Regions from separate parts of the Kitasatospora sp. NPDC041917 genome, predicted to be linked through region 3. Evidence: riboswitches for the same ligand, from Rfam matches in the RefSeq annotation. Region 3 holds a riboswitch; each other region holds the start of a gene.

Region 1 (7,137 bases), on a different contig from region 3:
GGCGGAGGCTCCCCCGCTGGCGCTGATGGACCAGATCGCGAACTCCGTCAAGATCACACCCTGACGCTCGCCCCACCCGCGGGCCCGCCCTCCCGCGGAGCCTGCGGGCCCTGGCGCGCCCGGCCCCGGCCCCGGGCTGAGATCGCTCGACCACGGCCCGTATGCTGACCGATTGAACGACTATCAGCGAGGCCCCTGAGGGGCGCCGACACGCCGTTGCCGCCGAACGGCGGCCGGGTGTCCGGCGCCGGTGGGCGGTGACAGAGCAGGGAACCAGCGCTTCGGTACGACGGAGCGGCTGTACGGGGGTTGACTGGTGGATTCCACCGACGAACGGGCGGCGAAGCGGAGCAGCCGGGTGCGCGGACGCCACGGACGCGTCCTGCCCCGGTCCCGGCACGAACGGCGCATCGTCCGCCGGGACCTGCGCAACAGCGCGGCCCAACGGGCCTACGTCGCATGTGCCGAGACCGTCGGCCCGCTGACGACCGGTGAGGACGGCGCCGCCGTTCGCTACCGCTCGGTCTCCTCGCGCGGCGTCACGTTCGTCACGACCCTCCTGGTGACCGTCAACGCACTCGCCGGCCTCGCCTTCGTCGGCTGGCTGCTCCTCCCCGAACACATTCCCGGCTCCGGTGTGGGCTGGTCCCCGGACTGGCGGATCAACCTCGCCAGAATCTGCTTCTGTGCAGTTATCACGGTGGAAGTCATCCGCTTGGTTCAGAACCTCGCGGTCTGGGTCTTCGCGTTCCGTGCCAAGGACCCGGTGCCGGTCACCCCGCCGTCCGGTCTGCGGGTCGCGGTGCTCACCACGATCGTGCCCTCCAAGGAGCCGATCGAGATCGTCGAGCGCACCCTCGCGGCGATGCTGCGGATCGAGTACGACGGTCAGGTCGACGTCTGGATCCTCGACGAGGGCGACGACGACCGCGTCAAGAAGATGGCCGCCCGACTCGGCGTCAACCACTTCAGCCGCAAGGGGCGCCCGGAGTACAACCAGGCCGAGGGCGAGTTCCGCGCCAAGACCAAGTCCGGCAACCACAACTCCTGGCGCGCCGAGCACGAGCACGGCTACGACGTGGTGGCCCAGATGGACCCGGACCACGTCCCGCTGCCCTGCTTCCTGGAGCGCACCCTCGGCTACTTCCGCGACCCCGACGTCGCCTTCGTGGTCGCCCCCCAGGTGTACGGCAACATGTACGACAACTGGGTCGCCCACGGCGCCTCCGTGCAGCAGTACCTGTTCTCCGGTCTGGTCGAGCGCGGCGGCAACGGCATGGACGCCCCGCTGCTGATCGGCACCAACCACCTGTACCGGCCCAGCGCCTGGCAGCAGATCGGCGGCTACCAGGACTCGATCATCGAGGACCACCTCACCAGCATGCGGGTCCAGGCCTCCGTCAATCCGGGGACCGGCCAGCGCTGGAAGGGCGTCTACACCCCCGACGTCCTCGCCGTCGGCGAGGGCCCGACCTCCTGGACCGACTACTTCAACCAGCAGAAGCGCTGGGCCTACGGCATCTGGGAGATCCTGCTCAAGAGCCGGCTGCGCTCGGGCATCAAGCTGCGGCTCCGCCAGCGCGTGCTCTACGGCCTGGTCCAGTTCTACTACCCGAGCGTGGCGCTCACCACCGTCCTCGGCAGTCTCGCCACCTCCGTCTACCTGGCCCTCGGCATCACCTCCATCCACCTCAACAGCACCCACTGGATGGCCCTGTGGGGCGCCAGCATGGGCAGCTGGCTCGTGCTGTGGCTGTGGCTGCGCCGGTTCAACCTGGCCGCGCACGAGCGGCGCGAGATCGGCATGGCCGGCATGGGCCTCGCCCTGTTCGCCGGCCCGGTCTACGTGGCCGCCGCGATCGCGGCACTGCTGCGCCGCCCGCTCGCCTACGCCGTCACCGCCAAGGGCGACCTGCGCAGCGCCGAGTCGCTGTCGACGTTCCGGCTGCACCTGCTGTGGGCGGCGGTCGCGGGCGGGCTGCTCGGCGCGAGCTTCACGCTGCACCACGACATCTGGATCCTGCGCTTCTGGGCCGGGGTCAGCCTGTTCACCGGCCTCGCGCCGCTGGCGATCTCCTTCGTCGGCGCCCGCCGCGAGGCGCGGGCCCAGCGGGCCGTCGCCGCCAGGGCCGCCGACACCGCCGAGGAACTCGTGACCGCGTCCCTGCCCGTCCAACGGACCGAACCGCCGCACGCCGGGGAGCCCGCCCCGACGGCCGTGGAGGAGGACGGGTTCGAGGAAGGGCCTGAGCCCGCTCGGGTCGGCGGCCGGCCCGAGCGGGGGGCCCGCTGATGCTGCGGATCACCGTCCCCCGGATCGCCGCCCTGCTCGCCCTGGTGCTGATGGTCGGGTACACCTTCGTGCTCGCGCCCCGGCTCTCCCGCAACCACGACCAGGACCCGTACAGCTTCGCCGGTGCGGCCCCCACGGCGATGCCGGGCTGGCTGACCAGCGCCCTGGCCGCGTCGCCGTCCCCCTCCGTCACCCCCACCACGCCGGGCGCGACCGCCGTCCCGCCGCCCCCGCCGCCGCAGTTCCCGCCGGCCGGCGGCGCCTTCACCGGCATCATGACCAAACCCGGCCCGTACGACCTCGGCCCGCTCGACGAGTTCACCGCCGCCGTCAAGCACCAGCCGAGCGTGCTGGAGTTCTCGGTCGGCTGGTGGGACCGGAAGTTCGACCGCCGGGTGTTCGACACCGTCGCCGAGCGCGGCATCATGCCGATGGTCGCCTGGGAGCCGTGGGACTACCGCAAGGAGGCGAAGGAGGACAAGCTCCGCGGCGAGCAGCCGGAGTACGCCCTCTCGAACATCATCGACGGCAGGTTCGACGACTACATCAGGACCTGGGCCGAGGGCGTCAAGGGCCTCGGCTACCCCATCGCCCTGCGCTTCGCCCACGAGATGAACGGCTACTGGTACCCCTGGACCGAGCAGGCGAACGGCAACCGGAAGGGCCAGTACGTCCAGGCGTGGCAGCACGTCCACGACATCTTCAAGCAGGTCGGCGCCACCCGGGTCACCTGGGTGTGGAGCCCCAACGTCGACTACGAGAACGCCACCAGCCTGAACACGCTCTACCCGGGCGAGGACTACGTCGACTGGGTCGGCCTGTCCGGCTACTACGGCACCACCGGCGTCGAGAAGTACAAGTCGTTCGACCAGATCTTCCAGCCGACCATCGAGCAGATCCGGGCGTTCACGAAGAAGCCCGTGGTGATCACCGAGACCGGGGCCACCGACACCTCGGGGCTGAAGGCGCAGTGGATCACCGAGATGTTCGCGCAGCTCCCCCAGCACCCCGACATCATCGGCGTGATCTGGTACGAGTCGCGCAAGGAGGTCGACTGGAGGGTCGCCGCGTCCGGCGCCGCGTCCGAGGCGTTCGCGGCCGGGGTCTCCGCGCCCCGCTACAACACGCCCTGGACCATCCGCTCCCAGCCGGCCCTGACCGCCGCGCCGCCGGCCCCCGCGCCCGCCCCGACGACCGATCCCCCGACCACTCCGAGCCCGACGGCCGGCTCCACCACGAAGCCCCCCGTCAAGAAGCCGACCTCCCCCGCGACCCGGCCCCGGTCGAGCTCCACCCCCGCCGGGTGAGCGCGCCGCCGAGCCGGCCCTCGTACCGGCCGACAACACCGCAGCAGGGAGGCGAGAACCCCATGACCACCCCCGCCGTACCCGGAACCGGGCGCGCGACCCGGCGCTCGTGGTGGTGGCTCGCGCCGACCATCGTGATCGCGCTGATCCTGTGCGCCGTGCTGCTCCCGCGGGACCGCAGGCAGCCCGACCAGACCGCCCCCGCGGTCGCCCCGCTGCCGGCCGCCACCGCCGGCGAGATCTGCTCCACCGGGGAGAACCGCTACCCCGCCCAGGCCGTCGACTCCGGCCGCTACCTGATCAACCCGAACGAGTGGAACGCCACCGGGGGCCTCTGCATCAGCGGCACCGACGGCGGAAGCGGCTTCCGGGTGACCCGCAGCGGCATCGGCCCCGCCAGCCTGACCGACCCGGACCGCGGCCCCGGCGCGTACCCGCACATCAGCACCCAGCTCCAGCCCGGCACCGGCCCGCTACCCATCGCGGTCGACAAGTTGCGCTACGCCACCAGCAGCTGGCGGACCACGCAGATCGACAGCGGCGTCTACAACGCCTCGTACGACGTCTGGTACAGCAACAGCCGGACCAGCTGCTCCTTCACCGAGAGCGCCGAGCTGATGATCTGGCTGCGCGGGAACGGCAAGACCCCGTTCGGCCGGCAGGCCGGCGAGCTCCAGGTCGGCGGCGCCTCCTACCGGGTGTACGAGGCGCCGAAGAAGAGCAGCCACACCCTGATCACCTACGAGATGGCCACCAGCGCGACCTCCGTCACCGACCTGGACCTGCGGGCCTTCACCCGCGACGCCGTCCAGCGCGGCTACGTCCCGGCGGGCTCGTACCTGTGCGCCGTCCAGGCCGGGTTCGAGATCTGGGACGGGGGCGCCGGGCTCAGCAGCGACTCGTTCTCGTTCCAGGCCGCCGCCGGGCAGCCCAGCGGCGCGATCACCTCGGCCCTGCCCGGTCTCTGCCTGGACAGCCGGGTGGCGGGCGATCCGGCCGCGATCGGCGCCGGCACCTGCGACGGCTCGCCCGCGCAGGCGTGGACGATGGGGGACGACGGCTCGGTGGGGCAGAACGGGCGCTGCGTCGAGGATCCGGGCCTCGGTTTCCCCGTCCTCACGGACTGCACCTCGCGCCCCGATCAGCGCTGGCGGGTGACCCCGACGGGGCAGCTCGCGAACCAGGGCACCGGGCGCTGCGTCGAGAATCCGGGCGCCGCCGCGAGCGGGACCGCCCAGGTCCGGATGCGCCCGTGCGAGGCCCGCACAGGCCAGGAATGGCACCCTCCAGCCTGAGCAGTTTATCGCACACACAGTCGAACAACTGTACTTCGCGACACAACATGTGGGGCTGCATCGGACTCACGGCACTAGATGTATGCTCGTCCCTGCTGTCGATGCAGGGGAACCCGGTGCGAATCCGGGACTGCCCCGCAGCGGTGAGCGGGCGGCTCCACGAGCCCTCCCCGCGAGTCCGAACACCTGCCGACGGTGTGCCACGGGCCCTCCCGCAGAGGCCGGCAGCACGAGCAGTTTCCTTCCGGGCCTCGCGGGCGGGCCGGGGATGCCACCGTCGCGCGGACGCCGCTTGCGCCCGCGTGCGTGCTCCCCTGCCCCGATCGGCCCGGTACCCCCGATCACCGCCGCCGATCGCCGCCAGGAGAGAGCGCCTTGACCATCGCCGCCTCAGCCACCCTGCCCGCCCAGGGCACCGGCACCGCCTTCACCGACCCGACGGTCTCCGACCCCGGCGGCGCCCTGTTGCGGCTGCTCACCGACCGCAGCACCGACCTCACCGAGGTCGACCCCGGCCATGTCGCCGCCGCCGCGCTGCGCGGCCGCCACGCCGGCTCGGACTTCGCCGAGCTGCGCGGGCTGGCCGTGGATGCCGCCGCGTCGATGATCGCCGAGGACCCCCAGTACTCGAAGCTCGCCGCCCGCCTGCTCGCCCTGGAGATCGTCGACGAGGCGAACAGCCAGGGCTCGGTGTCCTTCTCCGCCTCGATCGCCGTCGGCCACGCCGAGGGCCTGATCGGCGACACCACCGCCGCCTTCGTCACCAAGCACGCGGCCGCCCTGGACGCGCTCGTCGACACCAAGGGCGACGACCGCTTCGAGTACTTCGGCCTGCGCACGGTGCAGTCCCGCTACCTGCTGCGCCACCCGATCACCCGCAAGGTGATCGAGACCCCGCAGCACTTCCTGCTCCGCGTCGCCTGTGGCCTGGCGGTCGGCGACAGCGAGCAGTCCGTGCGCGAGGTGGCCGAGCTGTACGGCCTGATGAGCCGCCTGGAGTACCTGACGTCCTCGCCGACGCTCTTCAACTCCGGCACCCGCCACCCGCAGATGTCGAGCTGCTACCTGCTCGACTCGCCGCTGGACAACCTGGACTCGATCTACAACCGCTACGCGCAGATCGCCCGCCTGTCCAAGCACGCCGGCGGCATCGGCCTGTCGTACTCGCGCATCCGCTCGCGCGGCAGCCTGATCCGCGGCACCAACGGCAAGTCCAACGGCATCGTGCCGTTCCTGCGCACCCTCGACTCCTCGGTCGCCGCCGTCAACCAGGGCGGCCGCCGCAAGGGCGCGGCCTGCGTCTACCTGGAGACCTGGCACGCCGACATCGAGGAGTTCCTGGAGCTCCGCGACAACACCGGCGAAGAGGCCCGCCGCACCCACAACCTCAACCTGGCGCACTGGATCCCGGACGAGTTCATGCGCCGGGTCAACGCCAACCAGGACTGGTCGCTGTTCTCCCCGGCCGACGTGCCCGAGCTGGTCGACCTGTGGGGCGAGGAGTTCGACGAGGCGTACCGCAAGGCCGAGCTGGCCGGCAAGGCCGTGCGCACCATCCCGGCGCAGACCCTGTACGCCCGCATGATGCGCACCCTCGCGCAGACCGGCAACGGCTGGATGACCTTCAAGGACGCCTCCAACCGCGCCGCCAACCAGACCGCGCTGCCGGGCCGCACGGTGCACTCCTCCAACCTGTGCACCGAGATCCTGGAGGTCACGGACGACTCCGAGACCGCCGTCTGCAACCTGGGCTCGGTCAACCTGGGCGCCCACGTCGCCCCGGGCGCCACGGCCGACGACCTGATCGGCGCCATGGACTGGGAGCGCCTCGACGCCACCGTCCGTACGGCCGTGACGTTCCTCGACCGCGTGGTGGACATCAACTTCTACCCGACCACCGAGGCCGGGACGTCCAACTCCCGCTGGCGGCCGGTCGGCCTCGGCGTGATGGGCCTCCAGGACGTCTTCTTCCAGCTGCGGATCGACTTCGACTCCGCCGAGGCGAAGGTCCTCTCCACCCTCATCGCCGAGCGCATCATGCTCACCGCGTACGAGCGCTCCGCCGACCTGGCCGAGCAGCTCGGCCGCCACGAGGCGTACGGCGAGACCCGCGCCGCCCGCGGCGAGCTGCACATCGACCACTTCCCGACGGCCGCCCCGCAGTGGGCCGACCGCTGGACGGCGCTGCGCGCCCGGATCGCCGAGACCGGCCTGCGCAACTCGCTGCTGCTGGCCATCGCGC
Region 2 (7,137 bases), on a different contig from region 3:
AGGCCGCCGAGGCGCTGCTCGCGGCGGGGATCCCGACCGGGGCGGCCGAACAGGTCGGCACCACGGCGCGGGTGACGGTGCTGCCGGCCTCGCTGGTGAAGGGGCTGGAGTACGACCACGTGGTGGTGCTGGAGCCGGCCGCCATCGTGGAGGCCGAGGCGCGCGGCCTGCACCGGCTGTACGTGGTGGTGACGCGGGCGGTCTCCCGGCTGGACGTCCTGCACTCCCGTCCGCTGCCCGCGCCGCTGGGCGGGTGACGGCCCGGCGGCGGAGGCGGGTGGGGAAGGCCGGGCGGGTGCGGCCGCCGGGCATGACCCCGTGCCCACCGGAAGCGGCGGCCGACCGGTGCCGGCACCCCCGCTGACCTCCTCACTCGTGCCCGGATCAGCTCCGAACAGCTGGATATCCTGAACACATGAGCGACAACCTTCCCCCGTGTCCGCAGTGCTCCAGTGAGTACACCTATGAGATGAACGCCCTCATGGTCTGCCCCGAGTGCGCCCACGAGTGGGTGCCCGGCGGCGGCGACCAGGCCGGCGCGCCGGCCGGTGAGCGCGTGATCAAGGACGCCGTCGGCAACGTGCTGAGCGACGGCGACACCGTGACGGTGGTCAAGGCGCTGAAGGTCAAGGGCAGCGTCTCCGGCATCAAGGCCGGCACCAAGGTCCGCAACATCCGCCTGGTGGACGGCGTCGACGGGCACGACATCGACTGCCGCATCGAGGGCTTCGGTGCCATGCAGCTCAAGTCCGGCGTGGTCAAGAAGGCCTGATCCGCGGGCCCCCAGCGGCCGCGCCCCGTCGAGGAGATCGGCGGGGCGCGGCCGTTGCGCTGTCCGGGGCCGGTCGGGGGTGGAGCCGCCGCCCGGATTAGTTGTAGCATCACAATGATTACAACAACACAAATAACTCTGGAGCGTTCGCCATGCCCGATGCCGCTCGACCGCGGCCCTGGCTCGTGCTCGCCATCTGCTGCATGAGCCTGCTGATCGTCAGCCTCGACAACACCATCCTGAACGTGGCCCTGCCCGCCGTCCGGCGTGACCTGGACACCACGGTGTCCGGCCTGCAGTGGACGGTCGACGCCTACACCCTGGTGCTGGCGAGCCTGCTGATGCTCTCCGGCTCGACCGCCGACCGGATCGGCCGCCGCCGGGTGTTCCGGATCGGACTGGTGGTGTTCACCGCGGCCTCCCTGCTGTGCAGCCTGGCCCCCGGGCTCGGCTGGCTGATCGCCGCGCGGATGCTCCAGGCGGTCGGCGGATCGATGCTCAACCCCGTCGCCATGTCGATCATCAGCAACACCTTCACCGACTCCCGGCAGCGCGCCCGGGCGATCGGCGTCTGGAGCGGCGTGGTGGGCATCAGCATGGCCGCCGGGCCGATCATCGGCGGGGCGCTGGTGGAGTCGGCCGGCTGGCGGGCGATCTTCTGGATCAACGTCCCGATCGGCCTGGCCGCCCTCTTCCTCACCACCCGCTACGTGCCGGAGTCGCGGGCGGCCCGCACCCGCCGGGTGGACCCGGTCGGCCAGCTGCTGGTCGTCGTCGTGCTCGCCGCCCTCACCTACGCGATCATCGAGTCACCGGAGCGCGGCTGGACCTCGCCCGTGGTGCTCGGCTGCACGGCGGCCTCCCTGGGCGCGCTGCTGGGCCTGCTGCGGTACGAACCCCGGCGCACCGACCCGCTGATCGACCTGCGGTTCTTCCGCTCCGCGCCCTTCTCCGGCGCCACCGTCATCGCGGTCGCCGCCTTCGCCGGCCTCGGCGGCTTCCTCTTCCTCACCTCCCTGTACCTCCAGGACGTCCGCGGGCTCGACCCGCTGCACGCCGGACTGTTCATGCTGCCGATGGCGGTCATGTCGCTGCTCACCGCGCCGCTGTCCGGCCGGATGGTGGCCGCCCGGGGGCCGCGCACGCCGCTGCTGCTGGCCGGGGCGGCGCTGACCGCGAGCGCCGTGCTCCAGGCGGTCGGCTACTCCGAGCACCTGCCGGCCTGGCTGCTGGTCCTCGCCTTCCTGCTCTTCGGCACGGGCTTCGGCCTGGTCAACGCGCCCATCACCAACACCGCCGTCTCCGGGATGCCCCGCTCGCAGGCCGGGGTGGCGGCGGCGGTGGCCTCCACCAGCCGACAGGTCGGCCAGTCCCTGGGCGTCGCGGTCACCGGCGCCCTGATGGCCGGCAGCGCCCTCGCGGACCCGGCGGCCTTCATCGGGGCGGCCCGGACGGCATGGTGGATCATCGCCGGCTGCGGCGCCGCCGTGCTGGTCACCGGTACGCTCACTTCCGGCCGCTGGGCCCGGGCGACGGCCGAGCGCACGGCGCGGCGGCTCGCCGCCGAGGAGGCGACCGAGGGAAGCACGGAGACGAAGGAGACGGTGGACGCCTGATGGAGCGCCTCGACACCGGTGGGCACCCGGAGGGGAGCGGGACGGACGCCGCGACGGCGGCCCGGGTCTGGCAGGGGATGTACGCGCTCGTGCTGGAGCGCCACGACCGCCGCAGGACCGTCGCCGAAGCCCTCGGCATGAGCTTCAGCCGGGTCAGGGCGCTGCGCCGGCTCGCCGCCGGCCCGATCACCCTGCGGGAGCTGGCCGAGCGGCTGACCGCCGACCCGCCGTACACCAGCGTCATCGTGGACGACCTGGTGCGGCGCGGGCTCGCCGAGCGCATCACCAACCCGGCGGACCGGCGCTCCAAGCTGGTCCACCTCACCGAGGAGGGCGAGGCCAAGGCCGCGCTCGCCACCGGGATCCTCGCCACGCCGCCGGACGCGCTGCTCGCGCTGCCGCCGGAGGACCTCCGCGCGCTCGACCGGGTGATGGCGAAGCTCCTGGACTGAGGGCTGCCGCCCGACGCGGCGGGCGTGGATCCGGGAGTCGGGACACCGGCCGCGGGTGATCCGTGTTTTCCGCGAGGACGGAGACAGCATGCATGAGTCCGGGCCGCTGTTCCCGTTCCGCTGCCGTGCTGCCGACCGCCGGGGCCCACTGCCCTTGATGGTCCGTCAATCGCCGTTCTTCGCAGGCCCGCACGCCGATCGTGCGGGCTGTTCGGGAACTGTTCCGCCATCGCCATCGCCATCGCCGTCGGCGACGCCCGGCGATCCGGGCGTCCGTCAGGCGTCGGGCAGGCGTCGGGTCAGCCGTCCGAGCGTCGCAGCAGGTAGGTGTCCATGATCCAGCCCTTGCGCTCCCGGGCCCGCTCACGCAGCTCGCGGATGCGCGGGGCGGCCTCGGCGAGCGGACCGGAGACGAGCACCTCGTCGGGGGTGCCGAGGTAGGCGCCGTAGTGGATCTCCAGCCCCTCGGGGTCGATCCCGGCGAAGGCGGCCCGGCCGTCGAGCATCACCACCACGTCGTCCACCCCCTCGGGGAACCCCTCGGCGAGGCGGCGGCCGGTGGTGATCTGCACCGGCCGGCCGACCCGGGTCAGCGTGGTGCGGTGCCGGGCGGCGAGCGCGGAGACGCTGCTGATGCCCGGGACCACCTCGTACGCGAAGGGCACGCCGCCCCGGTTCGACACGTCGTCCACCACGGCGATGACGCTGTCGTAGAGGGCGGGGTCGCCCCAGACCAGGAAGGCGCCGTTCTCGCCCGGGCCGAGGTGCTCGGCGACCAGCCGTTCGACCAGATCGGCGCGGCGGACGCGCCAGTCGTCCACGGCGGCCGCGTACGCGGAGGTGGCGCGGTCCCGTTCGGCGTCCGGCGCCTCGACCACGCGGTGCCCGGGCCGTCCGTGGTCGGCCAGCATCCGGCGACGCAGCCCGATCAGGTCCTGCCGTTCCTCGCTCTTGTCGAGGATGAAGAAGACGTCGGTGCGACCGATCGCCTTGATCGCCTGCAGGGTGAGGTGGTCGGGGTCGCCCGCGCCGATGCCGATGACGAAGATGTGCCGCATGGGAGACATTCTGCCGTCCGCCCCCGGGTGCGCCGCCCGGGGCCGGGCGCGGAGTCTGCGTCTCACCACGCGGACGCCTTGCGGGATTTCCGCCTCGACGCCGACGGTTTGCCCCTAAGCTGGCGGTGCAGCTGGTTCGCCCTGTCCGCCAGGCAGGCGCGTCGCAAGAGGGAACCCGGTGGGAATCCGGGACTGCCCCGCAGCGGTGAGTGGGAACGACCGCCGTCATACGCACTGGACCCGGGACGGGTCTGGGAAGCGACGGCCAGTAGGTGTCCGCCCCGGTTTCGGCCGAGGTGGGTGTGCCCGCGAGTCCGAAGACCTGCCACTGCCCGTGCGCGAGCGTTCGCGCGCGGCCATCCGGTGACCTCGTGGGCGGGTCGGCGACCATATCGGGCGGAGCCGCGCACGGGTGCGGTCGTCCGTCCGGTCCGTCATCCCTTCGCGTCCTCGTGCCGTCACCGGGCACTTGAGGATCCAGACTCGCGAAGGAGAGTCCCTTGACCACGAAGTCCGCAGCCGCGGCGAGCGTCGCCACCGCCCACGGCTACCCCCGCCAGGGCCGGGGCCGTGAAGTGAAGAAGGCGATCGAGGGGTACTGGAAGGGCGCGGTCGCGGCCGAGGCGCTGCTGGCGACCGCCGCCGACCTGCGTCGGACGAACTGGGCGCAGCTCGTCGAGGCGGGGGTCGCAGAAGTGCCGACCGGCGACTTCTCGCTCTACGACCACGTGCTGGACACCACCGTGGCGGTCGGCGCGATCCCGCCGCGGCACCGGGAGGCGGTCGACGCCGACCCGCTGGCCGGGTACTTCGCGATGGCGCGCGGCAACCAGGACGTCGCTCCGTTGGAGATGACCAAGTGGTTCGACACCAACTACCACTACCTGGTGCCGGAGTTGGGCCCGGACACGGTGTTCGCCGCGAACCCGGCCAAGGCGGTCGGCGAGCTGCGCGAGGCGCTGCTGCTCGGCCACGCCGCCCGGCCGGTGCTGGTCGGGCCGGTCAGCTACCTGCTGCTCGCCAAGCCGGCGCCCGGGGTGGGCGCGGACTTCCAGCCGATCACCCTGCTGGACCGGCTGCTGCCCGTCTACGCCCGGCTGCTGGCCGAGTTGCGTGCCGCCGGCGCCGCGTGGGTGCAGCTGGACGAGCCCGCGCTGGTGCAGGACCGCACCCCGGCCGAGCTCAACGCGGCCGCCCGCGCCTACCGCGAGCTGGGCGGTCTCACCGAGCGGCCCAAGCTGCTGGTCGCGAGCTACTTCGACCGGCTCGGCGAGGCGCTGCCGGTGCTGGCCAAGGCCCCGGTCGAGGGCCTGGCGCTGGACTTCACCGGCCCGGCCGCCGCCAACCTGGAGGACCTCGCCGCCGCCGGCGGTCTGCCCGGCAAGCGGCTGGTGGCGGGGGTGATCGACGGGCGCAACATCTGGATCAACGACCTGGAGAAGTCGCTGGTGACCCTGGCGACCCTGCTCGGCCTCGCCGGCACCGTCGACGTGGCGCCGTCCTGCTCGCTGCTGCACGTGCCGATCGACGCCGCCGCGGAGCGCGACATCGACCCGCAGATCGCCCGCTGGCTGGCCTTCGCCCGACAGAAGGCCGGCGAGGCGGCACTGCTCGCCCGGGGCCTGCGCGAGGGCACCGGCGCGATCACCGCCGAGCTCGCCGCCAACCGCGCCGACCTCGCCTCCCGCGCCAACTCCCCGATCACCCGCGACCCGGCGGTGCGCGCCCGCGCCGCCGCCGTCACCGCCGACGACACCCGGCGCGCCCAGGCGTACCCGCAGCGGGCCGAGGCCCAGCGCGCCCGGCTCGGGCTGCCGCTGTTGCCGACCACCACCATCGGCTCCTTTCCCCAGACCACCGAACTGCGCACCGCCCGCGCCGATCTGACGGCGGGTCGGATCGACGCCCCGGCCTACCGGGAGCGGATGGAGGCGGAGGTCCGCGAGGTCGTCGCCTACCAGGAGAAGGCCGGGCTGGACGTCCTGGTGCACGGCGAGCCCGAGCGCAACGACATGGTCCAGTACTTCGCCGAGCAGCTCACCGGCTACCTCGCCACCCGGCACGGCTGGGTCCAGTCGTACGGCACCCGGTACGTGCGCCCGCCGGTGCTGGCCGGGGACATCTCCCGTCCGCACCCGATGACCACCGACTGGTTCGGCTACGCGCAGGGCCTGACCGACCGCCCGGTCAAGGGCATGCTGACCGGCCCGGTCACCATGCTCGCCTGGTCCTTCGTCCGCGACGACCAGCCGCTCGCCGACACCGCCCGGCAGGTGGCCCTCGCCCTGCGCGACGAGGTCGTCGACCTGGAGGCGGCCGGCGCCGCCGTCGTGCAGGTCGACGAGCCGGCGCTGCGCGAGACCCTCCCGCTGCGGGCCGCCGCCCGCCCGGCGTACCTGGCCTGGGCCACCGAGGCCTTCCGCCTCGCCACCTCCGGCGTCCGCGCGGACACCCAGATCCACACCCACATGTGCTACGCCGAGTTCGGCGCGATCATGACCGCGATCGACGAACTCGACGCCGACGTCATCTCCCTGGAGGCCACCCGCTCCCGCATGGAGGTGGCCGGCGAGCTGGCCGAGGCGGGCTACCCGCGCGAGGTCGGCCCCGGCGTCTGGGACATCCACTCCCCGCGCGTCCCGAGCACCGACGAAGCCGTCTCGTTGTTGCGCGCGGGCCTGGCGGCGATCCCGGCGGAGCGGCTCTGGGTCAACCCGGACTGCGGGCTGAAGACCCGCGGCTGGACGGAGACCCGGGCCTCGCTGGAGAGCCTGGTCGGCGCCGCCCGCCTGCTGCGCGAGGAACTGGCCGGCTGACGGCGGCCGGGGTGGGCGCGGCAAGGCCGCCGCGCCCACCCCGGTCCCCGGCCGGCCGGTCCCCTGGGCGGACGCGGGCGGGCGGACCAGGGCGTCGCGGGCGCGCCGCCCGGTGACGGGGGCGGCCCGGCCACCGCGCCGCTCGCGGGCCCCGTGCCCCGGTGATCCGCGGGCCAGGCCCTATGCGACCCAGCCGGAGGTGAGGCCCTGGACGGCCGAGCCGTCGAGGTCCTTGAGCTTGACCCCGGCGAAGGCCCGGGCGACGTCGGAGGTGAGCACCCGGAAGGCGGGTCGTTCGGCGGCGAGCAGGTCGAGGATCCCGGCGGCCACGTCCTCGGCCGCCTGGGCGTTGGCGAAGGCGCCGCGGGTGCGGTCCAGGTAGGCGGCCAGGGCCGGGGCGTACGGCCCGGCCTGTTCGGCCGC
Region 3 (7,137 bases):
GACGCGCGCCGCGCGGTGCGCGAGGAGGACGCGAGCTGAGGCTCGCCGCACCGGCTCCCGCCGGCGGATCCAGGGACGACCCGGCCTGATTTCCGGTCGTACCCGCAAGCAGAAACGTCACGGCGCGGCTCCCCTGACCGGGGGCCGCGCCGCGGTGTCGGGGCCCCCGGGACGGGGCCCCGAGGCGGAGCCGTCAGCAGACCGTTCCCAGGCTGTAGCCGGGCTGCGCCGCGACGCCGTCCAGCCGGACCGGCCGCTCGGCCGGCGCCCACTCCTGCCCGCCGCTCGACCAGGCCCAGGAGGCCTGCAGGTACTCCCCGCAGGAGGCGGCCGAGCCCTGCGAGCCGTGCAGCACCGCGACGCCCGGCAGCTCCAGGGCCAGCCCGGTGCAGAGCACCGCGCAGACCAGCTCCAGGTCCTCGTCGTTGATCCGGACCACGCCGTCCTCCCACTGGAGGACCCGAGCCGCGGCGGTCAGCCTCCCGCCGGGCGCGTCCACCCGCAGGCGCAGCTCGTACACGCCGGCCCCCGCGCCGACCAGCATCCGGCGGAACACCTCGCCCCCGCGCTGGTAGGCGGCGCGTACCCAGGCGGCGTGCTCCTCGTCGGGCGCGCCCGCGCCCCCGCACAGGCCCCCGTCGAGCAGCAGGTCGGCGTGGCAGAGCGTCAGCCCGTTCTCCCGGGCGCGCACCAGGCGGGGCACGAAGTCCCCGGCCAGCTCCTCGCCCTGATAGGCCAGCAGCTGGGTCTGCAGGGCCGGGTTGACCAGGTAGCGGTCGCGGGCGGCGGGCTCGGCCGGGTCCAGCCCGTGCAGCACGCAGAACTCCTCGAAGTCCTGCGGGTGGAACATCCGGGCCCGGACGGTGTCGAACCGCTCCAGCGCCTCGGCCAGCAGCTCGGCGGTGTCGGCCAGGTAGCGCTCGTGGTCGGGGGCGTCGGAGATCCCCCAGGCGCGCGCCCGGGCGAAGTCCGCGGCGTTGGTCAGCACCCCGATGACAAAAGCCTGCTCGGCGCCGCCGGCCCGCTGTGGCCGGTGCGACGCCCGCACCGCGGGCCGCGAGCCGCCGGCGGTGCAGTCGGAGTTACGGCGGGCGCGACCCTTTTGACTCATCGGTGGCTCCTGGCTTCGGGGGTTGACGGTCCGCGGCACGCTCGCCGCTGACCGTCTTCCTCCCCATCCGCGCGCGCCGCACACGTACGGCGTGTCACAGGAATGTAACCACCGGTAATGCGGGGCCGCCGGGTCAGGGGCGGGGCGCCCGGGCCAGCTGGCGGGACTGCGCGACCAGGCGGCCGGACTCGTCCCAGACCTCCGCGTCCTCCTCGAAGTAGCCACCGGCCAGGTTGCGGGTCGCGTGGGTGACCCGCAGCCAGCCGGGCACGGGCCTGGCGCGCAGGTGGACGGTCAGCTCGATGGTGGGCGCCCAGCCCGGCATGCCGAGGTCGAAGGTGACCGGCGGCAGCGCGTCGGCGACCAGCAGGAGCAGCAGCGGGTCGGGCTCGCGGCCGTCGGCGAGCCGGAACCAGCCCTGGATCCGCCCGTTGCCGGAGGGCTGCCCGAGCGCCCAGCCGATGGTGGCCGGGTCCAGCCGCAGGTCGAACCGCTCCAGCAGGGCGGCCTGGGCGATCAGCTCCTTGGGCGCGTGCTCGACGCCGACGCACTGGTCCGGCGGCGGCAGCTGCGGCGGCCGCGCGCTGGTGCGCACCTCGCCGTCGGCGGTGGCGAGGTCGCCGTGGCTGGCCACCACCCGCAGCCGCTCGACGCCGTCCTGGCTGAGCGAGGCGGTGCCGGTGGACAGGCCGCGGCCGGTGCGCAGCACCTCGGTGCGGACGGTGGCCGGGCCGGGGGTGGAGGCGGACAGGTAGTAACCGCTGATCGACACCGGGTCCGGGTGGGTGCCGTGCTCCAGCGACAGCGCGTGTCCGGCCACCGCGAGCAGCAGTCCGCCGTTCACCCCGCCGCCGATCTGCCAGCCGGCGCCGAGCTCGGCGTCGTAGCGGCCGGCCTCCTCGGGGTGCCTGGTCAGGGCGATGCCCTGGTCGAACTCGCTGCGGATCGCGGTGGTCATCTGGGGGGACCTGCCCTTCACGCGTGGTTCCGGACGTCAAGTTACTGACAAGTAGGTCCCCACCCTACGCCGACCGGGTGAAACGCGGAACGGCCGCCGGACACCTGTTCGGGTCCGACGGCCGTCCGCGAGGTCCACCTGCCTACCGGCGGATGCTCGGCTTCAGCTCCAGGAAGCGGGCGAGCATGCCGTTGACGAAGGCCGGGGAGTCGTCCGTGGAGAACTCCTTGGCGATCTCGACGGCCTCGTCCAGGACGACGGCGTCCGGGACGCCGTCCTCCCAGATCAGCTCGTAGGCACCGAGCCGCAGGACGTTGCGGTCCACGATCGGCATCCGGTCGAGCGACCAGCCGACGGAGTACTGCTCGATCAGGTCGTCGATGCGACGAGCGTGCTGGACGTACCCCTCGATGAGCTCCATGGTGTACTCACCGACCTGCGGGGTGCCCTCGTCGGGCCTGGGCTCGCGGGCGCGGGCCACCCAGTCGGCGAGGACCTGCTGCGGGTCGACCCCGCGGTGGTCGGCCTCGAAGAGGATCTGGAAGGCCCTGGTGCGGGCCTTGCTGCGTGCGGCCGACACGGACTTACTTCACCCGGCCGAGGTAGCTGCCGTCGCGGGTGTCGACCTTGACCTTCTCACCCTTGGTGACGAAGAGCGGCACCTGGATCTCGGCGCCGGTCTCCAGGGTGGCCGGCTTGGTGCCACCGGTGGAGCGGTCGCCCTGGACACCCGGCTCGGTCTCGGCGATGGTCAGCTCGACCGCGGCCGGGAGCTCGATGTAGAGGACCGAGCCCTCGTTCTGCGCGACGAGGGCCTCGAAGCCCTCCAGCAGGTACTTGGCGGCGTCGCCGACGACCGACGGCTCGATGGTCAGCTGGTCGTAGGTGTCCATGTCCATGAACACGAAGTTCTCGCCGTCCTTGTACGAGAACTGCATGCCGCGCTTGTCGACGTTGGCGGTCTCGACCTTGGTGCCCGCGTTGAAGGTCTTGTCGACGACCTTGCCGGTCAGGACCTCCTTGAGCTTGGTACGCACGAAGGCCGGGCCCTTGCCGGGCTTGACGTGCTGGAACTCGACGACGGACCAGAGCTTGCCGCCCTCCAGCTTGAGGACCATGCCGTTCTTGAGATCGTTCGTGGAAGCCACGGGCGCACTAACTCCTGTATAGCTGTCAAGGAACCAAGGGATTGCGTCCTGCCTTCCACGGCCCCCGGGGGGCCGCGGTCACAGGGCGAGGAGCTCCTTGGTGGTGATGGTGAGCAGCTCGGGCCCGCCCTCTTCGAGGGGGCGCACGACGAGCGTGTCCTCGATCCGGACGCCGCCCCTGCCCGGGAGGTGGACCCCCGGACCGACGGTGACCGGCACGCGGCTGTCCAGTTTACCCATGTCCGACGGACCGAGGCGCGGCGCCTCCCGGATCTCCAGCCCGACGCCGTGGCCCACCGGGTGCGGGGAGGCCTCGGTGTGGCCGGCCGCCTCCAGGACCTGCCGGGCGGCCCGGTCGGGCACGCACTGCTCCACGCCCGGTCCGAGCGCCTCCCGCCCGGCCCGCTGGGCCCGGAAGACCAGCCGGTGCAGCTCCACCTGCCAGGGCGCGGGGGCCGCGCCGATCACGAAGGTGCGGGCGGTGGAGACGCCGTAGCCGCGGTACTGGGCGCCCATCACCACGGTCAGGAAGTCGCCCTCCTCCACCCGGCGGTCGGTGGGCTGGTGGGCGGCCTGGCCGGAGTGGCTGCCGGTGCCGACCGAGACCGGGAAGGCGGCCCGGTCGGCGCCGTGGTCGATCATCCGGCGCTCCAGCTCCATCGCCAGGTGCCGCTCGGTGCGGCCGACCAGGATCGACTCCAGCAGCTCGCCCAGCGCCTGGTCGGCGATCTCGGCGGCGATCCGCAGGTCGGCGATCTCGTGCTCGTCCTTGACCACCCGCAGCCGCTCGACCGTCTGACCGAGGTCCACCAGCCGGGCCCCCTCGGTCAGGCCCCCCACCGCCCGGTGCCGGGTGACGGTCAGGTCGTGCTCCTCCACCGCCAGTCCCGACACCCCGGACCGCGCGGCGACGGCCGCGACGGCCAGCGCGGAGTCCGACCCGGCCGCCACCGGCAGCCGGGTGACGTCAGGGGCGATCAGGTGCTCCCCGGAGTCGTCCGGCGGCAGGTCGTCCGGCAGCGCGAGCAGCGCCCGCTCCCTGGTCAGCAGCAGGCTCGCCCCGCAGGGCGCGCAGCCCGTCAGGTACCGCACGTTCGCCGCACGGGTGATCAGCGCCGCATCGGCCCCGGCCGCACTGCAGTGCTCCCTCACCCGCTCCCGCCGCCCCGCGTACGCATCCGCCATGCGTCGAGCCTACGAACCCCCGGCCCGAAGCGCCCGCCGAGCACCCCCGGCAGAACCCCCAATACCCCTTGCACGCCCCCCTGCGCGACCGCGGCACCGTCCCCCTCGGGCCCGCACCCCGCCCCCCACGCAGCGTGCCGCCGAGGGGCCCCGCACCCCCCGGCGGTCCCTCGAACCCCCGCCGTCCGCTACGTTCCGTCACGGATCTGTCACTGCTGGTCCTGTGCGAGTACGACCCGGTCGCCGGCCGGCACGTCGCCTTCCGCGAGGAGCGCCGACCCGGGGCGCACCCGGCCCCCGGAACGCGAACGGCGCCTCCCCACCGCGGGGAAGCGCCGTTCCGGCGTGCGCGGGCAGGCCGCTGCTCGCGGCCGGGTGGCTCAGGAGCCCTCGGGCGTCCAGCGCTTCTCGACCCCGGCGAGCTTCCAGTACCCGATCGCGATCGCCCAGACGACCACGAACAGCCCGGCGATGGCGTAGCCGACGTTGTCCAGCGAGATGTCGGCGATGAACCCGGTGACCGGGTCGGTCAGATCGAGCTTCTCGTGCAGCACCCCGACCAGCTCGATGGTGCCGATGATGAAGGCCACCGCGATCGACAGACCGGTGATGGTCAGGTTGTAGTACACCTTCCGCACCGGGTTGGCGAAGGCCCACTGGTACGCGAAGTTCATGAACGTCCCGTCCAGGGTGTCGAACAGGCTCATCCCGGCCGCGAACAGCAGCGGCAGGCAGACGATCGCGTACCAGGGCAGCCCGGAGGCGGCACCCGAGCCGGCCATCACCATCAGGGTGACCTCGGTCGCGGTGTCGAAGCCCAGGCCCAGCACCATGCCCACCGGGAACATCTGCCCGGGCCGGGTGATCGAACGGGTCGCCCGGTTCAGCACCCGGGCCATGAAGCCGCGCGAGTCGAGGTGCGCCTCCAGCTCCTTCTCGTCGAACTTCCCGGCCCGCATCGAGCGGAACACCCTGAGGATGCCGAGCAGCGCCGCCAGGTTGAGCGCGCCGATCAGGTAGAGGAACACGCCGGAAGTGGTCGTCCCGATCACGCCGAGCCACTTGTGGGTGGTCGACTCGTCGTCCATCAGGGTGTTCGCCAGCTGCGCGCCGCCCGCCACCAGGGCGGCCATCACCACCACCATCGAGGAGTGCCCGAGGGCGAACCAGAAGCCCACCGAGACCGGCCGCTTGCCGTCCGCCATCAGCTTGCGGGTGGTGTTGTCGATCACCGCGATGTGGTCGGCGTCGAAGGCGTGCCGCATCCCGAGGGTGTACGCGGTGATACCCAGGCCCACCCCGAAGACCTGGGTACCGACCGCGTACTTCTCGGGTGCGACCAGGAAGATCAGCGTGCCGAAGGCCACCACGTGCATGGCCACGATCACCGCCATCAGCCCGGCGGTACGGACGGTGTCCTCGCGCCGCCACTGGAAGCTGGGCAGCGCGGAGGGGGCCGGTTCGGCCCCGGCGGCAACGGTTTCGGGCAGGGTCATCTGCGGATCACGCTCCAGCACCTCGTGGAAAACCTCGTGAGATGCCGTGGCCGGTCTCCTGGCTGACGGGACGCCCGTACCCGCCTTCCCAAGCGCGCGAGGCGCCCAGTGGCTCCATGGGTACGGACGACGTTCCTCCGCGGACGGAGGAACGACCCGATCACAGTGGCGAGGGCCGCTCCGGGCTGGGACCCCTGAGGGTCCGTCACCGGTCTTCCCGAGCACCACGGCGGGGAACACCGTAGGGGCCACGCCCCGACCCGTGCAAGGTTGCGCACCTGCGCAGGTGTCCAGGATCACAGACCGCCGCCTGCGAGAATGTCCGCATGCATCTCGTACCGGCCGACCGCGCGGGCCACCGCACCATCGACGGGCACCGGGTCTGCGAGGCCATCGCCGCGATCGGCGACCCGGCCCACGTCCGGTCCTGGGCCGAGCGGTTCTCCCTGCTCGCCGACCCCGGCCGGCTCGCCCTGCTGCTCGCCCTCCACCGGGCCGGGCCGCTCGCCGTCACCGACCTCGCGGTCGCCACCGGCATGCGCGACCCCGCCGTCTCCCAGGCCCTGCGGCTGCTCCGCACGGCCGGCGTGGTCACCGGCGACCGGGACGGACGCGTGGTGCGCTACCAGCTCGTGGACGAGGCCATGCGCCCCCTCCTCGACGAGTGCGCCGCCGGCGAACACCACGAGCCCACCGCGGCCACGGGCTGACCCACTGGCCCGGCCCCGGAACCGCGCCGCGGCCGAAGCGGATGAGTACGATCATGACGTGCCGTCCCGCCCCCACGCCTGGCCCGCCGACCGGTGGAACACCCGACCGGTCAGGGCCCGCGTGCTGGCGGTCGCCCGCACCCTCACCTCGGCCACCCGGGTCCTGGACGTCCTGACCCTGCTGAACCCGGACGGCATCGAGCGGTACTTCACCGTCAACCCCGGCTCCGCCTTCGCCGACCGCGCCCTGGACGAGTACCTGCACGGCCTGCCCGGCTTCACCGTGCTGGACTGGGAGGACGCCGTCAGCCGCCGCTTCGACCTGGCCGTCGCCTGCGCCGTCCACTCCTCCATGCACCGGCTGGACGCCCGCCTCGTCGTCCTCCCGCACGGCGTCGGCTACAACCGGCTGGTCACCGAGTCCACCGGCGACACGGTCACCGCCGCCGGTCTGTCCCGCAACGAACTCACCCACCGCGGAAGGGTGTTCGTGGACGTCCTCGGCCTCTCCCACCCCGAGCAGCTGGAC
Region 4 (7,137 bases), on a different contig from region 3:
CGACGGTGACCACGCCGTGGTGGATCTCGTAGCCCTCCACCCGCTGCCCGTACGCCTCGCCGACCGGCCGCGCCAGCACCTTCTCGGCGCCGAACCGCACCTGCGTCGGCAGCAGGCCGAGGCCCTCGACGGCCCCCGCCCTCGACTCGACCTCGTCCACGATCGAGCGCGCCAGCATCTGGTAGCCGCCGCAGACCCCGAGGACCGGCAGCCCGGCCGCCGCCCGGGCCCGCAGCGCCGGCTCCAGACCGCGCTCGCGCAGCCAGGCGAGGTCGGCGACGGTGGCCCGGGTGCCGGGCAGCACCACCAGGTCGGCGTCGGCCAGCTCCTCCGGGCGGGTCGCCCAGCGCACCAGCACGCCCGGCTCCTGCGCGAGCGCGTCCATGTCGGTGAAGTTGGACAGCCGCGGGAAGCGCACCACGGCCACCCGCAGCACGTCCGCGCCGTACGGCCCGGGCCCGTCCGCCCGGTCCACCACCGTCGACAGGTCCAGCGAGTCCTCGGCGTCCAGCCAGAGCCCGGGCAGCATCGGCAGCGTGCCCAGCACCGGACGGCCGGTCAGCCCGTGCAGCATCTCCAGCCCGGGCGCGAGCAGCCGCGCGTCACCGCGGAACTTGTTGACGAACCAGCCGGCCACGTGCCGCTGGTCCTCCGCCGACAGCAGCGCCAGCGTCCCGTACATCGCCGCGAAGACCCCGCCGCGGTCGATGTCCCCGACCACCACCACCGGCAGGGCGGCGGCCGTCGCCAGGCCCATGTTGGCGATGTCGCGGTCGCGCAGGTTGATCTCGGCGGGCGAGCCCGCGCCCTCGCAGACCACCACGTCGTAGCGGCCACGCAGGTCCGCCAGGCACTCCAGGGCGCGCTCCAGCAGGACGGGCTTGCGCTCGCGGTAGTCCAGCGCGCCCACCTCCGCCACCGGCCTGCCGAGCAGCACCACCTGGCTGCGGCCGTCCGCGCCCGGCTTGAGCAGCACCGGGTTCATCGCCGCCTCCGGCTCCACCCGGGCGGCCTGCGCCTGCATCGCCTGGGCGCGGCCGATCTCGGCGCCGTCGGCGGTGACGAAGGAATTGAGCGACATGTTCTGCGCCTTGAACGGCGCGACCCGCACGCCCTGGCGGACGAGCCAACGGCAGATCCCGGCCGTCACCACGCTCTTGCCCGCGTCCGAGGTCGTCCCCGCGACCAGCAGCGCCTTGCTCATGCCCGTCCCCTCTTCCTCAGCAGCATCCGCAGCAGGACGTGCCCCGCGACCGTCGTACCCAGCGCCAGTGCGCCCACCCGCCGGGAGAGCGCACAGGCGCGCTCGATGTCGTCCACCGTCACCGGCCGCAGCTCCGCACCCAGTACGGGCCGGTGCTCCACCCTCTCGCCGTACCGCAGCGCCCCGCCCAGCCGTACGCCCACCGCGCCGGCGAACGCCGCCTCGGCCTGGCCCGCGTTCGGGCTCGGGTGCGCGGAGCCGTCGCGCCGCCAGACCCGCCAGGCCGTACGGGGCTCGGGCGCGGCGGCCACCGTCAGCAGCGCCGTCAGCCGGGCGCCCGGCCAGCCCGCCAGGTCGTCCAGCCGGGCCGAGGCCCAGCCGAACCGGGCGTAGCGCGGCGAGCGGTGGCCCACCATCGCGTCCAGGGTGTTCACGGCGCGGAAGGCCAGCAGGCCGGGCGTGCCGGCCAGGGCGCCCCAGGTCAGCGCGTTCACCACGGCGTCGGCGGTGTTCTCGGCCACCGACTCGACCACCGCCCGGGCGATCTGCTGCCCGTCCAGCGCGCTCGGGTCCCGCCCGCACAGGTGCGGCAGCCGCTCCCGGGCGGCCGCGAGGTCGCCCGCGGCCAGCGAGCGGCCGATGGTGCGCGCCTCCCGGGTCAGCGAGGTGCCGCCGAGCACCGTCCAGGTCGCGGCCGCCGCCAGCACCGCCCGGCCCAGCGGACGCCGGCCCACCGTACGGTCCAGGGCGAGCGCGCCCGCCGCGACCGCGCCCACGCACAGCGCCGTGTACCCGGCCCCCGCGCCGCGGTCGTCGCGCCACAGCCGACGCTCCAGCCGGGTCGCGGCGCTGCCGAAGACGGCCACCGGATGGCCCCGGCGGGGGTCGGCGAAGCGGGCGTCGGCGACATGGCCCGCGACGGCGCCGAGCGCGAACGCGGCGGCGCGGGCCAGCGGGCGCGGCGAGGAGGAGGGCCCGAGCGGGGTCATCGGGGGCACGGCGGAAGGCAGCTCGGAGTCCGGTGGGGCGGGGCAGCCTGCATCGCGTGCGTGTCCTCACTCAGGGTCCGCGCCCTGGATCGACGTGACGGGGGCGAGAGTCTCCTGGCTTCCGGGTCGAACGCACCCCCGGAGCCTTCCAGCGGCCGTCGACGGCCGCCGTGGCGATGTTCCGAGCGTGCTCCCCGGTGACAGTGGCGGGACCGCGCCGGAATTCCACCGGCTTCCTCTCCATGCCTCCGTTTGGCCCCAGGATCCCATCACGGGCCCGAACCGGGAGTCAACCGAGGTCACGGAGGGGTTGGTCACACGCGGACGCCGCCGACAGGCCGGGGATCGTCCGGCGCGGGGCCGCTGACACGCCGGGGGATCCCCGGCGCGGCACCGGGCCGCGGCCGGGCCGCTTCGTGCGTTCGGCGGCTGGGGCAGGACCGGGGCCACGCCTGCGGTTCGGTGGCAGGCACCGCGGAAAGCCCCCGCCGCCGCCCTCGCCGCCCTCGCCGCCCTCGCCGCCCGCTTCCGGTACCTCCTCGGCGCCGCCGGGCCGCCGCCCGGGTGACCCGGACGGCCCAGCCCGGTGGCCGGGCGGACGGAGCGCCGGTGAACTGGTGCCCGAACACCGTCCGGTCCGTGAGCAACAGAGCGGGGAGCGAAATGCGTTGGGGAACCGCCGCCGTCGTGGCGGCCGCCGCGGTCGGGGCCGCCGTGCTGGTGATCGGCCGTCGGGCCTCCGAGCGGACGGTCCGTCCGGTGGCCGCCGTCCCGGAGTCCGGGCCGGTCGTGGTCCGCGGCCTCGCCCCCGGCCGCGTCACCTTCACCCGCGGCCCCGAGAGCCTGCGCCCCGGCCGCTGGGCGGTCGAGTGGGCGGACGGCGGGCACGCGGTCGTCGAGGAGGTCCTGCACAGCGACGAGCGGGGCGTCACCCGCCGGCTGCTCCGCGCCGACCGGGGCACGCTCACCCCCGGCACCGAGGTCCGCTTCACCCCCCGGGTCCACCTCGGCGACCCCACCGAGGCACTCGGCCTCCCCTTCACCGACACCACCGCCGACGGCGAGCTCGGCGCCCTTCCCGCCTGGCGGCTCGACGGCAAGCGCGGCACCTGGGTGATCCTGGTGCACGGCCCCGAGGCCGACCGCCAGCAGACCCTCCCGGTGCTCCCCGTCCTCGACCGGCTCGGCCTGCCCGCCCTCGCCGTCACCTACCGCGGCGACCAGGGTGCCCCCGCCTCCCCGGACGGGCTCAGCCACTTCGGCGAGACCGAGTGGCGCGACATCGAGGCGGCGGTACGGCTGGCGCTCGACAGCGGCGGGGGCAAGGTGATCCTCTACGGCTGGTCGGTCGGCGCGACCACGGCCCTCCAGACCGCGGCCCGCACCGCCTGGCCGCACGCCGTCAGCGGCCTCATCCTCGACTCGCCGGTGCTCGACCTCCCGGTCTCCGCCCGCCGGGACGCCGCCCGGGCCGGCTTCCAGGGCGTCGCCGCCGAGCTCGGGGCCCTGGCCGCGGAGGGCCGCACCGGCGTCGACCTCGCCGACTTCGCCCGCATCGCCGACGGCACCGACCTGCGGGTGCCCACCCTTCTCCTGCACAGCCCCGAGGACCGGATCGCGCCCTTCGGCACCGCCGAGAAGCTGGCCGCCGCCCGTCGCGACGTGGTCAGCCTCCAGGCCTTCCCCGGTGCCGACCACGCCACCCTCTGGAACACCGCTCCCGACCGGTACACCGAACTGCTCCGCCGCTGGCTCACGCCGCTGCTGTAGGGCGCCGCCGGCGGGTCCTCGCCGGCACGTCTCCCGGACGTGCCGCGGTCGGTGCTCCGCTTCCGCCCCTGCGGATCGGAACGCGGCCCCACCGCCGAGGTCGGAGCGGGCCCGTTGGGTCGACCCGTCGATCCGATCCGTCCGATCCATCCGATTCGTCCGACAGGATCCGCGAGGCCCGCAAGACCCACGGGCCGCGCCCTCGCCCCCCTCCTCGTGCGGGCGTTTCCGGCTGGGCCGCGCCGGCTTTTCCGGCGCGCTTCCCCCCTGCCCACGAATGAACGTTTCCCCCATTCCGCCGTAGGCGCGCGAGAAGTCGGCCGGTCCGACTTCTCGCGCGGCACGATCCCCCCGCCCCGCCCGTCATCCGTCCGGATTCGGACTGGACAGCTCCGCCGGAAGTCGGCGGAAGGGGATTCCCCGTGCGACCGGCGCGAAAACCACCCCGATGTCAGGGGCAACAATTTGCCCGGCCACTGACCCCCCACCCGTACGCACGGTAACCGCCCGAGCATTCCCGGCGACCAGGATGATGCGAGTGGCATGGGCAGGTCACACGTTTCCGGCCAGGCGGTTTGCCGCTGTTGCCCGATCTTGCGGAGGTGCCGCCACCGGTCGCCCGGTCGTACGGACAACCGGATGTGACAGAAGGCCGGTACAAGGGGAAGACTGCTCGACGTGACGTCTCGGAACCCGCGCGACCGTGATGCCCCGCTCCCGCCGACGATCGGTACCGGTGCGACGGTGACCCGTCTCCCCGGAACGGCCCAACGGCCCGCCGGTGGCAGGCCGGGCGGGGCGGGTGTCCCCCGTAACGGAGTACCCCGGCGGCGAGGGCCCGCTCCGGCTCCCGGGCGGGGCAGGGTTCCCGTGCCCGAGGGCTTCCCGGCACCCGCCGAGCTGGCGCCGCTGGCCCGCCGGATGCTGGTGGACGCCGTCCGCGTCGCCCGCTGGGCCGGTGAGCTGGCCGAGGTCGACAAGCGCGGCGAACTGCTCCCCGAGGACGCCCGCGAGGCCGGCCGGGCGCTGGCCATGACGGTCGGCGCCGCCGCCAAGGCATGGGGGCAGGCGCTGCTGGTGGGCCTCGTGGAGCCCCGGGACGGCGGAGCCGGCCCCGGCTGGCGCCTGCACGCCTGGGAGCACGACGACGAGGCCGTGGTGCGCGGATGGTCGGCGATGTTCGACGCCTGGACCCTGCTCGCCCCGGTGCCGCCCGCCGCGCTGCGCGGCGTGTTCGCCGTGCTGGCCGGGCAGGCCGTGGACCAGGCCCCGCAGCTGCTCTCCTTCCTGCACCTGGTGGACGGCCCCGTCGCCGAGAGCGAACTGCTGGAACTGCTGCGCCGGGGCCTGGACGAGCGCCGGGTCGGCACCGGCCTCGGCGGACCGGGGCTGTCGCCGGTGCCGCACGCGGCCTCCGCCGTCTCCGCCGTCCGCGGCACCTGCCGCGCGCCGCAGATCGACACCCCGGCCGCGCCGGCCGACGTGGCCGCCGTCCTGGACTGGATGCTCGACGGCCTGGAGGCCGTCGGCGCCCTGGTGCGCAGGAACGATGCCGCGGAGCTGTCGCCGCTCGGCCACTGGGCGGTGCGGGCCAAGCTGGAGGAGATCTGCACGGTCGCGCAGACCGCGGCCGGGCACATCGAGCAGAGCGCCTTCGAGCTGCTGAACGCGTGTGCGGACTACTCGCCGGGCCCGGCCCGCGCCGAGTTCCGGGCGTGGGTCGCGGCCCGTCCGGCGGACCGGGCCGTGGGCGAGCTGCTGGAGGCCGCCCGGGGCGACGACGCGCTGGTGCGCGGACTGGCCTTCGAGGCGCTGAGGGTGGCCGGTGGCCCGGCCGAGCAGGCGGTGCGCGCGGCGGTGGACGCGCCGGTGCTGCGCCCCTATGCGCTGCTGTGGCTGGCGGAGCGCGCCGACGAGGGCGTCTCCCCGGCGGACGTGCTGGGTGCGGAGGACGCGGCCTGGCTCTGGGTGGACACCGCGGCCGCGGTGCTCGACCACGGCGAGACCGAGCTGCTGGTGGGCCATGTCGAGGGCGCCTCGGCGGGCGACCCGGTCCGGCTGTTCGCCCGGGCCCGGCAGTCCGGTCACCCGCGGGCGGCCTCGGTGCTGACGGCGGTCTCGGGCGTGCACCCGGACCCGGGCGTGGCCCGGGCGGCCCGCCGCTCGGCGTTCAGCGTGCACACCGGTGGCGCCTGAGTTTTATGACTTTTGCGGGGACGTTCGGGGTCCACGGCGACCGCGACGGCGGCTCCGGCGTCCGCCGTCGAGGTCCGCTCCGCTCTCCGCTCGGGTCTCCGCTCGGACGGCGCCTGAGCCCCGCACCCGCGCCGCTCGATTGTTATGACATACGAGAAGGGCCCGGAACCAATAGGTTCCGGGCCCTGACTCTTATGACTTTTGCGGGGACTCAGCCGAGCCGGGACTCCGCCCGCCGGGCGCGGACGTCGCCGACCTTCTGCCCCACCTTGCGGCGGATGACCAGCAGCGGTGCCATCGCCGCGAGCGTGATCTGGGCGAACGCGCCGACGTGCATCAGCTGGTTGCCACCGGGCAGGCCGGTGGCCCAGGCGGCCAGGCAGCCGATGGAGACCACGATCCAGCAGAGCGTCGCGGTGGCCAGCAGCCCCTGCGGCTTCGGGTACTCGATCCGGCTGACCATCAGGTACGCGGCGCCGAAGATGGCGAGCAGACCGGGCAGGAACGGCGGGTCGAGCAGCACGATGGCGATCACCGTCATCGCGCCCATCGGGCAGGGCATGCCCTGGAACACCCCGGGCCGCATCTTGACGGCCGAGAAGCGGGCCAGCCGCAGGACCACCGCGAGCAGCACCGTGATGGCGATGAGCGCCGACAGCTTGCTGTTGGAGCCCTGGGAGACCATGCCCCAGACCGCGACGAAGTAGGCCGGCGCGATGCCGAAGCTGATCAGGTCCGCCAGGTTGTCCAGTTCCGCTCCGAGGGCGGAGGAGCGCAGCTTGCGCGCCACCAGGCCGTCGAAGAGGTCGCACATCGAGCCGATCAGCAGCAGCGTGACCGCGGTGGCGGCGCTGTGCCGGTCCGGAGCGGCGTCCGGGTTGGTGATGTGCGGGACCAGGACCCCGGTGGTGATCGAGTAGATCGCCAGGAAGCCGCAGACGGCGTTCCCCAGGGTCAGGAAGTCGGCGGTGGACAGGT

The links. A riboswitch is a leader RNA that binds a small molecule or an ion and turns the genes downstream of it on or off. The one in region 3 is predicted to bind cobalamin.
Region 1: it holds a riboswitch for cobalamin, as region 3 does, so the genes downstream of both, ACZ6EM_RS10765 (ribonucleoside-diphosphate reductase subunit alpha) here and nicT (Nickel transporter NicT) in region 3, are expected to answer to the same signal.
Region 2: it holds a riboswitch for cobalamin, as region 3 does, so the genes downstream of both, metE (5-methyltetrahydropteroyltriglutamate--homocysteine S-methyltransferase) here and nicT (Nickel transporter NicT) in region 3, are expected to answer to the same signal.
Region 4: it holds a riboswitch for cobalamin, as region 3 does, so the genes downstream of both, ACZ6EM_RS16335 (cobalamin biosynthesis protein) here and nicT (Nickel transporter NicT) in region 3, are expected to answer to the same signal.

Annotation. Positions count from the first base shown of each region.
Region 1 is NZ_JBVJBI010000007.1:72,128-79,264, reverse strand. Features, by position in the region: gene ACZ6EM_RS10785 (DUF2510 domain-containing protein) at 1-64, shown strand, start outside; gene ACZ6EM_RS10780 (glycosyltransferase family 2 protein) at 317-2,293, shown strand; gene ACZ6EM_RS10775 (glycoside hydrolase family 26 protein) at 2,293-3,600, shown strand; gene ACZ6EM_RS10770 (GH12 family glycosyl hydrolase domain-containing protein) at 3,663-4,895, shown strand; cobalamin riboswitch at 4,978-5,103, shown strand; gene ACZ6EM_RS10765 (ribonucleoside-diphosphate reductase subunit alpha) at 5,295-7,137, shown strand, end outside.
Region 2 is NZ_JBVJBI010000016.1:159,016-166,152, reverse strand. Features, by position in the region: gene ACZ6EM_RS21255 (HelD family protein) at 1-257, shown strand, start outside; gene ACZ6EM_RS21250 (zinc ribbon domain-containing protein YjdM) at 416-772, shown strand; gene ACZ6EM_RS21245 (MFS transporter) at 925-2,388, shown strand; gene ACZ6EM_RS21240 (MarR family winged helix-turn-helix transcriptional regulator) at 2,388-2,840, shown strand; gene cobF (precorrin-6A synthase (deacetylating)) at 3,140-3,898, opposite strand; cobalamin riboswitch at 4,013-4,242, shown strand; gene metE (5-methyltetrahydropteroyltriglutamate--homocysteine S-methyltransferase) at 4,399-6,714, shown strand; gene ACZ6EM_RS21225 (SDR family oxidoreductase) at 6,895-7,137, opposite strand, start outside.
Region 3 is NZ_JBVJBI010000001.1:252,766-259,902, forward strand. Features, by position in the region: gene bldD (transcriptional regulator BldD) at 1-39, shown strand, start outside; gene ACZ6EM_RS01120 (hypothetical protein) at 194-1,111, opposite strand; gene ACZ6EM_RS01125 (thioesterase family protein) at 1,245-2,069, opposite strand; gene nusB (transcription antitermination factor NusB) at 2,212-2,649, opposite strand; gene efp (elongation factor P) at 2,654-3,217, opposite strand; gene ACZ6EM_RS01140 (M24 family metallopeptidase) at 3,296-4,402, opposite strand; gene nicT (Nickel transporter NicT) at 4,783-5,898, opposite strand; cobalamin riboswitch at 5,930-6,142, opposite strand; gene ACZ6EM_RS01150 (ArsR/SmtB family transcription factor) at 6,225-6,608, shown strand; gene ACZ6EM_RS01155 (hypothetical protein) at 6,667-7,137, shown strand, end outside.
Region 4 is NZ_JBVJBI010000011.1:157,722-164,858, forward strand. Features, by position in the region: gene ACZ6EM_RS16330 (cobyric acid synthase) at 1-1,204, opposite strand, end outside; gene ACZ6EM_RS16335 (cobalamin biosynthesis protein) at 1,201-2,193, opposite strand; cobalamin riboswitch at 2,301-2,432, opposite strand; gene ACZ6EM_RS16340 (alpha/beta hydrolase) at 2,857-3,963, shown strand; gene ACZ6EM_RS16345 (hypothetical protein) at 4,834-6,159, shown strand; gene ACZ6EM_RS16350 (CDP-alcohol phosphatidyltransferase family protein) at 6,371-7,137, opposite strand, start outside.